2 regions of the Anaerotignum propionicum DSM 1682 genome follow, and region 2 is predicted to be linked to the other one. Evidence: a T-box and tRNA genes for the amino acid it is inferred to sense, from the RefSeq annotation. Region 2 holds a T-box; the other holds one or more tRNA genes.
The links. A T-box is a leader RNA that pairs with one kind of tRNA and senses whether it is charged. The one in region 2 lies ahead of tyrS (tyrosine--tRNA ligase), so its partner is inferred to be a tRNA-Tyr.
Positions count from the first base shown of each region.

Region 1: it has a tRNA-Tyr gene. The T-box ahead of tyrS (tyrosine--tRNA ligase) is inferred to sense a tRNA for this amino acid. The anticodon was not compared.

Region 1 covers NZ_CP014223.1:3,105,069-3,109,281, reverse strand. Annotated here, with positions in the region: gene CPRO_RS14700 (PaaI family thioesterase) at 1-162, opposite strand, end outside; gene CPRO_RS14695 (alpha/beta fold hydrolase) at 177-1,121, opposite strand; gene CPRO_RS14690 (hypothetical protein) at 1,220-1,426, shown strand; tRNA gene CPRO_RS14685 (tRNA-Thr) at 1,532-1,604, shown strand; tRNA gene CPRO_RS14680 (tRNA-Tyr) at 1,614-1,694, shown strand; tRNA gene CPRO_RS14675 (tRNA-Met) at 1,725-1,798, shown strand; gene CPRO_RS14670 (polyphosphate polymerase domain-containing protein) at 2,260-2,979, shown strand; gene CPRO_RS14665 (DUF4956 domain-containing protein) at 2,972-3,664, shown strand; gene CPRO_RS14660 (carbohydrate-binding domain-containing protein) at 3,680-4,213, shown strand, end outside.
Region 2 covers NZ_CP014223.1:2,566,973-2,571,185, reverse strand. Annotated here, with positions in the region: gene xerD (site-specific tyrosine recombinase XerD) at 1-388, shown strand, start outside; gene CPRO_RS12100 (DJ-1/PfpI family protein) at 523-1,101, opposite strand; gene tyrS (tyrosine--tRNA ligase) at 1,422-2,651, opposite strand; T-box leader at 2,725-2,947, opposite strand; gene pepT (peptidase T) at 2,967-4,196, opposite strand.

The sequences.
Region 1 (4,213 bases), 540 kb from region 2:
GGAGAGGGTAACACTTTTTTCCTCAAGACTGCAGCTTACAAATTTCGGTTCTATTTTTGGTACGACCCCATGGCTTAAAAGCCTGGAGCCGGGGCTGGTCACTTGGCGAAACCAAGCCTCCATGGCTTCTTGGGTGTACGTTGGTAAAGCAGTTGTATTCATTGTTGTATTCCCCTTTATTTCAAATATTCTTTTACGATCTGTAAGAAGTTTTGGCTATTTTCCAAATGAGGGAAATTACCCACTTCTTCAAAAATTACATATTCCCCGTCAGGACGTGCATTTTCAGCCCATTCCATGGTTGAAATGGGGTTCGTTTTATTTTCTTCACCCCAGAAAATCCAAAATGGTACAGAAAGGGCAGAGAAAGCCGCCTTTGTATCTGCACGCCAGAAACCGGTTTTCAGAGTGGCAAAGGTTATCTGCCTGTTTTTACTTCCTCTTGCCGAAGTATGAAACGTTTGCACCAATTCATCTGAGATTTTTTCTTTTGCAAAAAAAGCTGTTTCTAAGCTTCCTTTTATTTTACTCTTCGTAGTCTCCATAAGAAATTGCTGTGTGCCTGAAACAGGCAATAGCAAACTATGAAGGGGTTTTAAGTCCTCATTTGTGGCAAAGCCACGCCCAAAGCCTTCAGGAGAAATCAGCATCATTCCCTTTATTTTTTCAGGATAAAGCATAGAGGTAACCAATGCCAAATCACCGCCGCCATTGGAGGCCAGAATACAGGCAGGACGACGGATAATCTGTTCCATAAATTCATGGATGATATGGGCGTACTGATAAGCTGTCCAAGGTTTATCCGGCAAAAAGGAATTGCCAAAGCCGGGCAAATCTAAGGCGTAAACATGATATTGCTCCGATAGAGAAGAAATCACCATATCCCACTCCCTACGGCTTGTCCCCAGCATCATACTGTGAATGAGGAGCAAAGGGCGGCCGTGTCCCGAGGAGGAATAAGCAATATCCCCAAGGGATGAGGCATATATTTCAAAAAGGGCATCATCTGCTCTTTTTTGTGCTTGCCAAAAACAGGCTTTTTGCCAAAAAATGAGTCCGCCGAAAAGACCCGCTGATGCGGCGGAGATGGAAAGTGCTGTTTCTTTAATTTTTTTGTTCATATCAGACCCTCCTTTTCTATTATTATGAACGGAAAAACGTCATTTGAAAAGAGGAATTTTCATAGTATGTAATAAGTTTTTGAAGGAGGATCAAAATTATGCAAGCTTTTCTAACTTTGGCAGGACAATTTTTCATAATTTTATGTATTCAGTCCATACTAGAAGTGATGGCGTATTCCAGAAGGCAGAATCATTTGTTAAAGCCTATTTCTCTGGGATGTTATATTGCCTCTCTTGTATTGGTGCTCCATTTTATGCAGCAATATATTGGGGATATTATGCGGGCAATTAATTTTATATATTAGTATAAAAGGCGGGGAGCGCACTTTTTGGCGAAAGAAGAAGAAAAAGCTTGACGAAACAAAATTCCTATGATATTATATTATTCGTACTCGATTTAAGGGTATTTTGCCGATGTGGCTCAATTGGCAGAGCAGCTGACTTGTAATCAGCAGGTTATCGGTTCGAGTCCGATCATCGGCTTAAACATATGGGTGGATTCCCGAGCGGCCAAAGGGGGCAGACTGTAAATCTGTTGCGATAGCTTCGAAGGTTCGAATCCTTCTCCGCCCATAGTAACTCAATTTCATAATTTTTTATTGCCGCGGAGTGGAGCAGTCCGGTAGCTCGTCGGGCTCATAACCCGAAGGTCGTCAGTTCAAATCTGGCCTCCGCAATTAAAAATCCCCAGAAACTTTGTTTCTGGGGATTTATTTTTTTGTCCGCCTTTGTTAAAAAACGATAGAAAGTTAAAAAGTATATTTTCTAGTACTTAAAAACAAGCCTACGAGTCCACTAGCAAAAGTAACAGGGATTAAAAGGGTTAATAAAAGGAAAATTCAAGTCAATCAAAAAACAAAGTAAATGAAGATTATCATACAAAGATATATGAAATTGTTGAAATACTATCACCATAAACAAGATTGCCCTAGAAACCTTGATTTCTAGGGATTTTTTTATTACTCTATATAAGACTTTTTGATTGCTCAAAAAACAATTTTTAATCATTTCATACTCCTTAATGAAATTTATGTAAATTATTTTTCAAATTTAAAGTAGATTTTAGGTTATAACACTAAACTTGGTCTTGAAAAAAGAGTTTCACCTGCAAAAAACAGCAGGTAAGGAGGCGAAGTTTATGGGAACACCCACAACGTTTGAACGAAAGGAAGTCAAATACCTGATTTCCTATGGACAAAGAGCAAAACTTCAGGACTTGATGGATACTTATATGTCCCCTGATAGTTTTGGCAAATCTACCATTATGAATATCTATTATGATACAGATAATAAACAGCTGATACGTCATTCTATGGAAAAGCCCGTTTATAAGGAAAAGCTGAGAGTGCGCAGTTATGGTACTGCCAATCCCGAATCTACGGTTTTTGTGGAACTAAAGAAGAAATACAAAGGGATTGTATATAAAAGGCGGGTTTCAATGAGCCAAGAGGATGCAAAGCTTTGGCTGGAGAAGAATACATCGCCCCAGAAAAATACCCAGATTACCCGAGAGATTGATTACTTTACCCAATCTCATTCGCTAAATCCTGCAGTACTATTGTCCTATAATAGGGAAGCGTTTTTTGGAAAAGAGGATTCGGAATTTCGTATGACCTTTGATGATAACATTCTTTGGAGGGATTATGATATTTGCCTTTGTAAAGGGGCATATGGTGAAGAGCTATTGCCCAAAGGAATGCAGCTTTTGGAGGTGAAGGCTGCTATGGGAATGCCTTTATGGCTTTCCAAATTTTTCAGTGAAAACATTATTTTTAAAACCAGTTACTCTAAATACGGAAATGCATACACTGCAATGATCCAAAAAGAGCTGGTAGAAAGGGGCAGATACAGTGCTTGATTTTATGACAGAAAATATTTTAGCTTCATCCACCACAACAGGGATCACATTATCAGCGTTCTTGCTTTGTGTTGCTACAGGTTTGGGGATTGGGTTTTTGCTGGTGTTAACCTACAGAAGAAAGAGCAAAAGCTCCCCGGGATTTTTGGTGACTCTGGCTCTGCTCCCCGCAGTTGTTGCGATGATTATTCTCATGGTAAACGGAAATTTAGGTGCGGGTGTTGCCGTTGCAGGAACCTTTAGCTTAGTTCGATTCCGCTCCGTTCCCGGAACCGCCAAGGAAATTTGTGCAATTTTTATTGCCATGGCAGCTGGGCTTGCTGTGGGTATGGGTTATTTGATCGTGGCAGTTTTATTTACCCTAATTTTAGCCTTGGCGGAAATGTTCTACAACACGAAAAAAATGCAAGAATTTTGTGGTGCAACCCAAGAACGTCAGCTTCGCATCACCATTCCTGAGGATTTGGACTACACAGAAATTTTTGATGATATTTTTCAAAAATATCTGAAAAGCTTTGAGCTGGCAGAGGTTAAAACCACAAATATGGGAAGTTTATTCCGTTTGACCTATCAAGTAGTGGTAAAAGAGGGTGTGGCTGAGAAAAAAATGATGGATGCCATTCGTGTCCGCAATGGCAATTTGGAAATCAGTTTTTCCAGACCATTAAACCATAATGAATTATAAGGAGGATGTTATTTTATGAAGCAAAGAAAAAGAACGGTCCTTGCCGCTATAACAGTTGCTTGTTTATTATGCAGCTGTAGTCAGACGGCAAATGGTGCAACCACAGAGACTACCGTAGCAACAACGGATGCCACAACACTTGTCACAGCTTTAGACCCTGAGACATTATTCAGTACCAGGGATAAAACAGGAGATTATGATGAAAGTCAGGCTATTTCCATAACCCTGAGTGATACCAAAGCCACAAGTTCAGACAACAGTAAGGTAAGCATAAGTGCTTCCACCGTGACCATTCAAGATGAAGGTGTATATATCTTGAGCGGGAAGCTGACAAATGGTCAGATTATTGTGGATGCTGAAGAAAGTGATAAGGTTCAGTTAGTACTCAATGGTGTAACAATAAACAATAACACAAGTGCGGCCATTTATGTGCGTCAAAGTGACAAAGTTTTTGTTACCTTGGCAAAAGGCACAACCAATACTCTTTCCAACAAAAATGCTTTTGTTGCCATTGATGATAACAATATTGACGGTGTCGTTTTTGCTAAG
Region 2 (4,213 bases):
TTGCGGGGTCGAAAGAAAGAGTCGCATTATTCCCATTGGCAGTCAAGCAAAAGCGGCACTGAGAAAGTATATTGAAAAAGGTCGCAGCAGAATGATTCTTGCGGATGACGAGGAGATGCTTTTTGTAAATTGCAACGGAAAACCAATGACAAGACAAGGATTCTGGAAAATTATAAAATGCTATGCGAAAAAAGCTGGCATTGATGAAGAAATTACACCCCATATGTTAAGGCACTCCTTTGCAGCACATTTGATTGAAAATGGTGCAGATTTAAAATCAGTACAGGAAATGTTGGGGCATTCTGATATTTCATCCACTCAAATATATGTAAAGCTAACGAATCAGAAACTAAAGAGTGTTTACGCCAAGGCCCACCCTAGGGCTTAGGTAAAATATAAGGTTTTTAGGAGTGCCGTTTAAACGGCACTCTTTTGAGTTCAATGCAATGTTATGCCAAAGGACAGAAAAAACCTCCATGTCAAAAAACTATGGAGGTTTTGTTTATTAATTTCTATATTAAATCAGATTTCAATTTTTGCACCCATAAGTTTTGCAAATTCAATTAGAATTGCAGAATCTCCAGGCCAAGCAGGTGAAGTAACCAAATTACCGTCAACCACTGCTTTATCAGCATCGACTGCAACATATTCACCACCTGCCATAGTGATATCCGGGCCAACAGCAGGGTACGCTGTTGCTTTTTTCCCTTTTAAAACATTTGCAGCTGCCAATAATTGAGGACCATGGCAGATTGCAGCTACAGGTTTATTTGCTGCGAAGAACTCTTGTACTATTTCAATAACACGAGCATTTAGTCTTAAGTATTCAGGAGAACGGCCGCCAGTGATGAACAGACCTTCGTATTCAGATGTGTTTACTGTATCAAAATTGGCCGTTAAAGCAAAATTATGGCCTCTTTTTTCAGAATAAGTCTGATCGCCTTCAAAATCATGGATTGCTGTGCGTATGATATCACCTGCTTTTTTTTCGGGGCAAACGGCATCCACTTGGTATCCCAAAACCTGCAAGGTTTGAAAAGGGACCATTGTTTCATAATCCTCGGTGTAGTCGCCTGCTAATAGTAACACTTTTTTTGCCATAAAAAATTCCTCCTTTGTTTTATTAGAACAGCATATCGCTGCACATCACGAATAAAAGGACTGTGTTATTAAGAATAGTATAATGCTATCTTATGGAAAAATCAAGAAGTGGGTAGGCTTATTCTGTTGTGGTTTACTAAAAAGTGGTCTGTTTGCGTTGGAAATCAAATTTCAAGACGGAATAAGACGGAGAGTTGAATTTCTCTATGATAAAATATTATGTTAAGGATATAAAATATACTTAAAAAGGAGCTGCCCGTTTTGGCAACTCCTTAAATAAGATAGGTTTGGTATTGAACATTGATGAAACAAGAGAAATGTTATTTTAATACAACATTATGGAAAACTTTTTTTCCTTTTTGCAACAAGAGCTTTCCGTCTGTAAATAAGTTTTCTGTTACTTTAAAATCTACATCTGTAATTGCTTGATCAGCCACTTTAACGCCACCCTGTTGTACGGCACGTCTTCCTTCGGAACGAGAAGGTACAACGCCGGTTGTGGTAAGAAGGGTTAAAATGTCCATACCTTCGGCAAAGTCAGCAGAAGATAATTCTGTTGTAGGAACGGAACCTGCAACCGCACCTTTTCCAAACAGAGCACGTGCTGCCTCTTGCGCTTTTGTAGCCTCTTCTTCACCATGAACAATTTTTGTCAGTTCAAAAGCCAAGACTTCTTTTGCCTGATTGATTTCGCTGCCCGGCAATGCACCCAGTCGGCGTACTTCATCCATAGGGAGGAAGGTAAGCAGAGCCAGGCATTTTTCAACATCCTTATCACCGATATTTCTCCAGTACTGGTAAAAATCATAAGGAGTTGTTTTTTCGGGATCCAACCAAACGGCACCGCCAACGGTCTTGCCCATTTTTACCCCATCGCTGTTTGTGAGGAGCTTAAAGGTCATTCCATAAGCGGGCTTGCCTAATTTGCTGCGAATTAGTCTAACACCTGCAAGAATATTGGACCATTGGTCGCTACCGCCTAGTTGCATGATGCAATTATGGCGGTTGTATAGCTCTAAGAAATCATAGCCTTGCATAATCATATAGTTAAATTCTAAAAAGGAAAGGCCTGCTTCCTTATCCATACGGGTTTTGAAGCAATCAGCAGCCAGCATGCGATTTACGGTAAAATGAACGCCTACATCACGAAGAAATTCAATGTAATTCAAATTTCTCAGCCAGTCTGCATTGTTTACGATGATTGCTTTGTCATTATCAAAATTGATAAAGCGAGATAGTTGCTTTTTAATACATGCCACATTTTGATCAATGGTTTCCACTGTCATCATTTTACGCATATCCGCTTTGCCGGAAGGATCGCCAATCATTCCTGTTCCACCGCCCATTAAGCAAATAGGACGATTGCCGCATTGCTGCATATGAGCCATTGCCATAACGGTAAGAAAGTGGCCTACATGAAGGCTATCTGCAGTGGGATCGATACCAATATAAAATGTAACCCCACCTTTTTGGAAAAGGGCCTTGATCTCATCTTCGTGGGTTAATTGTTCAATAAAACCACGTTCTTTTAAAACTTCATAAGCATTCATTTTCATTCTCCTTATCTTTTCATTTTTCAGGTTTGTTGATTATATTATAGACAAAACAAAAGGGCTCTATCGCCGAAAGGACGAGAGAACCCGTGGTACCACCTTAATTTATGTTTATCAATACAAAAAGACAAACATCTTTCGGCTCTTATAACGGAGAGCAACCGCTGTGCCATTCCCTGCACAAAGCTCATGAGGCGTAATTTACAAATACTGTACTGCAGCTTTTTCACCAAACAAGCTGCTCTCTGCGGCTGTAACCAGTTTTGCCCATATATCTCAATCAACGCTGATATTCAATATGGCGATATTCTATCATAACTTTTTTTTAAAGTCAAGGTTTCTTCCCATCTCAGCAATTTTAATAATAGTTTTTACTGCTTTATTCATAGATGAAACAGGAATAAATTCATAAGGACCATGGAAGTTATGGCCACCTGTAAATAAGTTTGGACATGGCAAGGACATATAGGATAACCTTGCGCCATCAGTACCACCTCTGATTGGACGGATAATTGGCGATACGCCACAGAATTCCATAGCTTCTTTAGCTAAACCTACAATAGACATATGTTCCGCAATACAGGATGACATATTATAGTACTCATCCCGAATTTCTAAACTGATGGCATTGGGATATTGATTTTTCTTTCGATCAACAATCATTTGAAGCATATTTTTGCGGTGCTCAAATGTATTATTATCAAAATCTCTAATGATATAGGTAAGGGTGGCAGAGGAAACAGTGCCTTGGAAGGAGCAAAGATGAAAAAAGCCTTCATATCCGTCTGTTTTTGCTGGAATTTCTTTTTCCGGAAGTAATGCTGCAATTTCAGTTCCCAAAAGGGTTGCATTAATCATAATGTTCTTTGCAGTACCAGGGTGTACATTTTTCCCTGATATATGAATGATAGCTCGGGCAGCGTTAAAGTTTTCGTATTGAAGTTCACCCAACTCTCCGCCATCAACGGTATAGGCGAAATCTGCACCAAAGTCTTCTACACTAAAGTAATCAACACCACGGCCAATTTCTTCATCTGGAGTAAATGCAATTCGAATTTTGCCATGGGGTATTTCTGGATGTCTTTTCAAATAATCCATAGCAGTGAGAATCTCAGCAATACCAGCCTTATCATCAGCACCCAGAAGGGTAGTTCCATCGGATGTGATTAAAGTATCGCCAATATAATTTTGTAGTATGGGAAATTCCTCAGGGGAAATACTAATATTATTTAATGGAATATTTCCTCCATCATATTGTTCTACTATATTAGGCATGATTCCATCCCCTTTTGCATCAGGGCTGGTATCCATGTGAGCGATAAAACCGATTACTGGTGCACCAGGTACAGTTTCGGGCAGTGTAGCCATAACATAGCCATTTTGATCGACGGATATATCTACTAGACCAATTTCTCTGCACTCTTTTACCAAATAATCAGCAAAATGCAGTTGGGTACGTGTGCTGGGATAGGTTGCCGAATTAAAATCTGAAGTTGTATTATGTTTAACGTAAGTTAACAGGCGCTGGGTAACAGTTTTCATGGGATGATTTCCTCCTT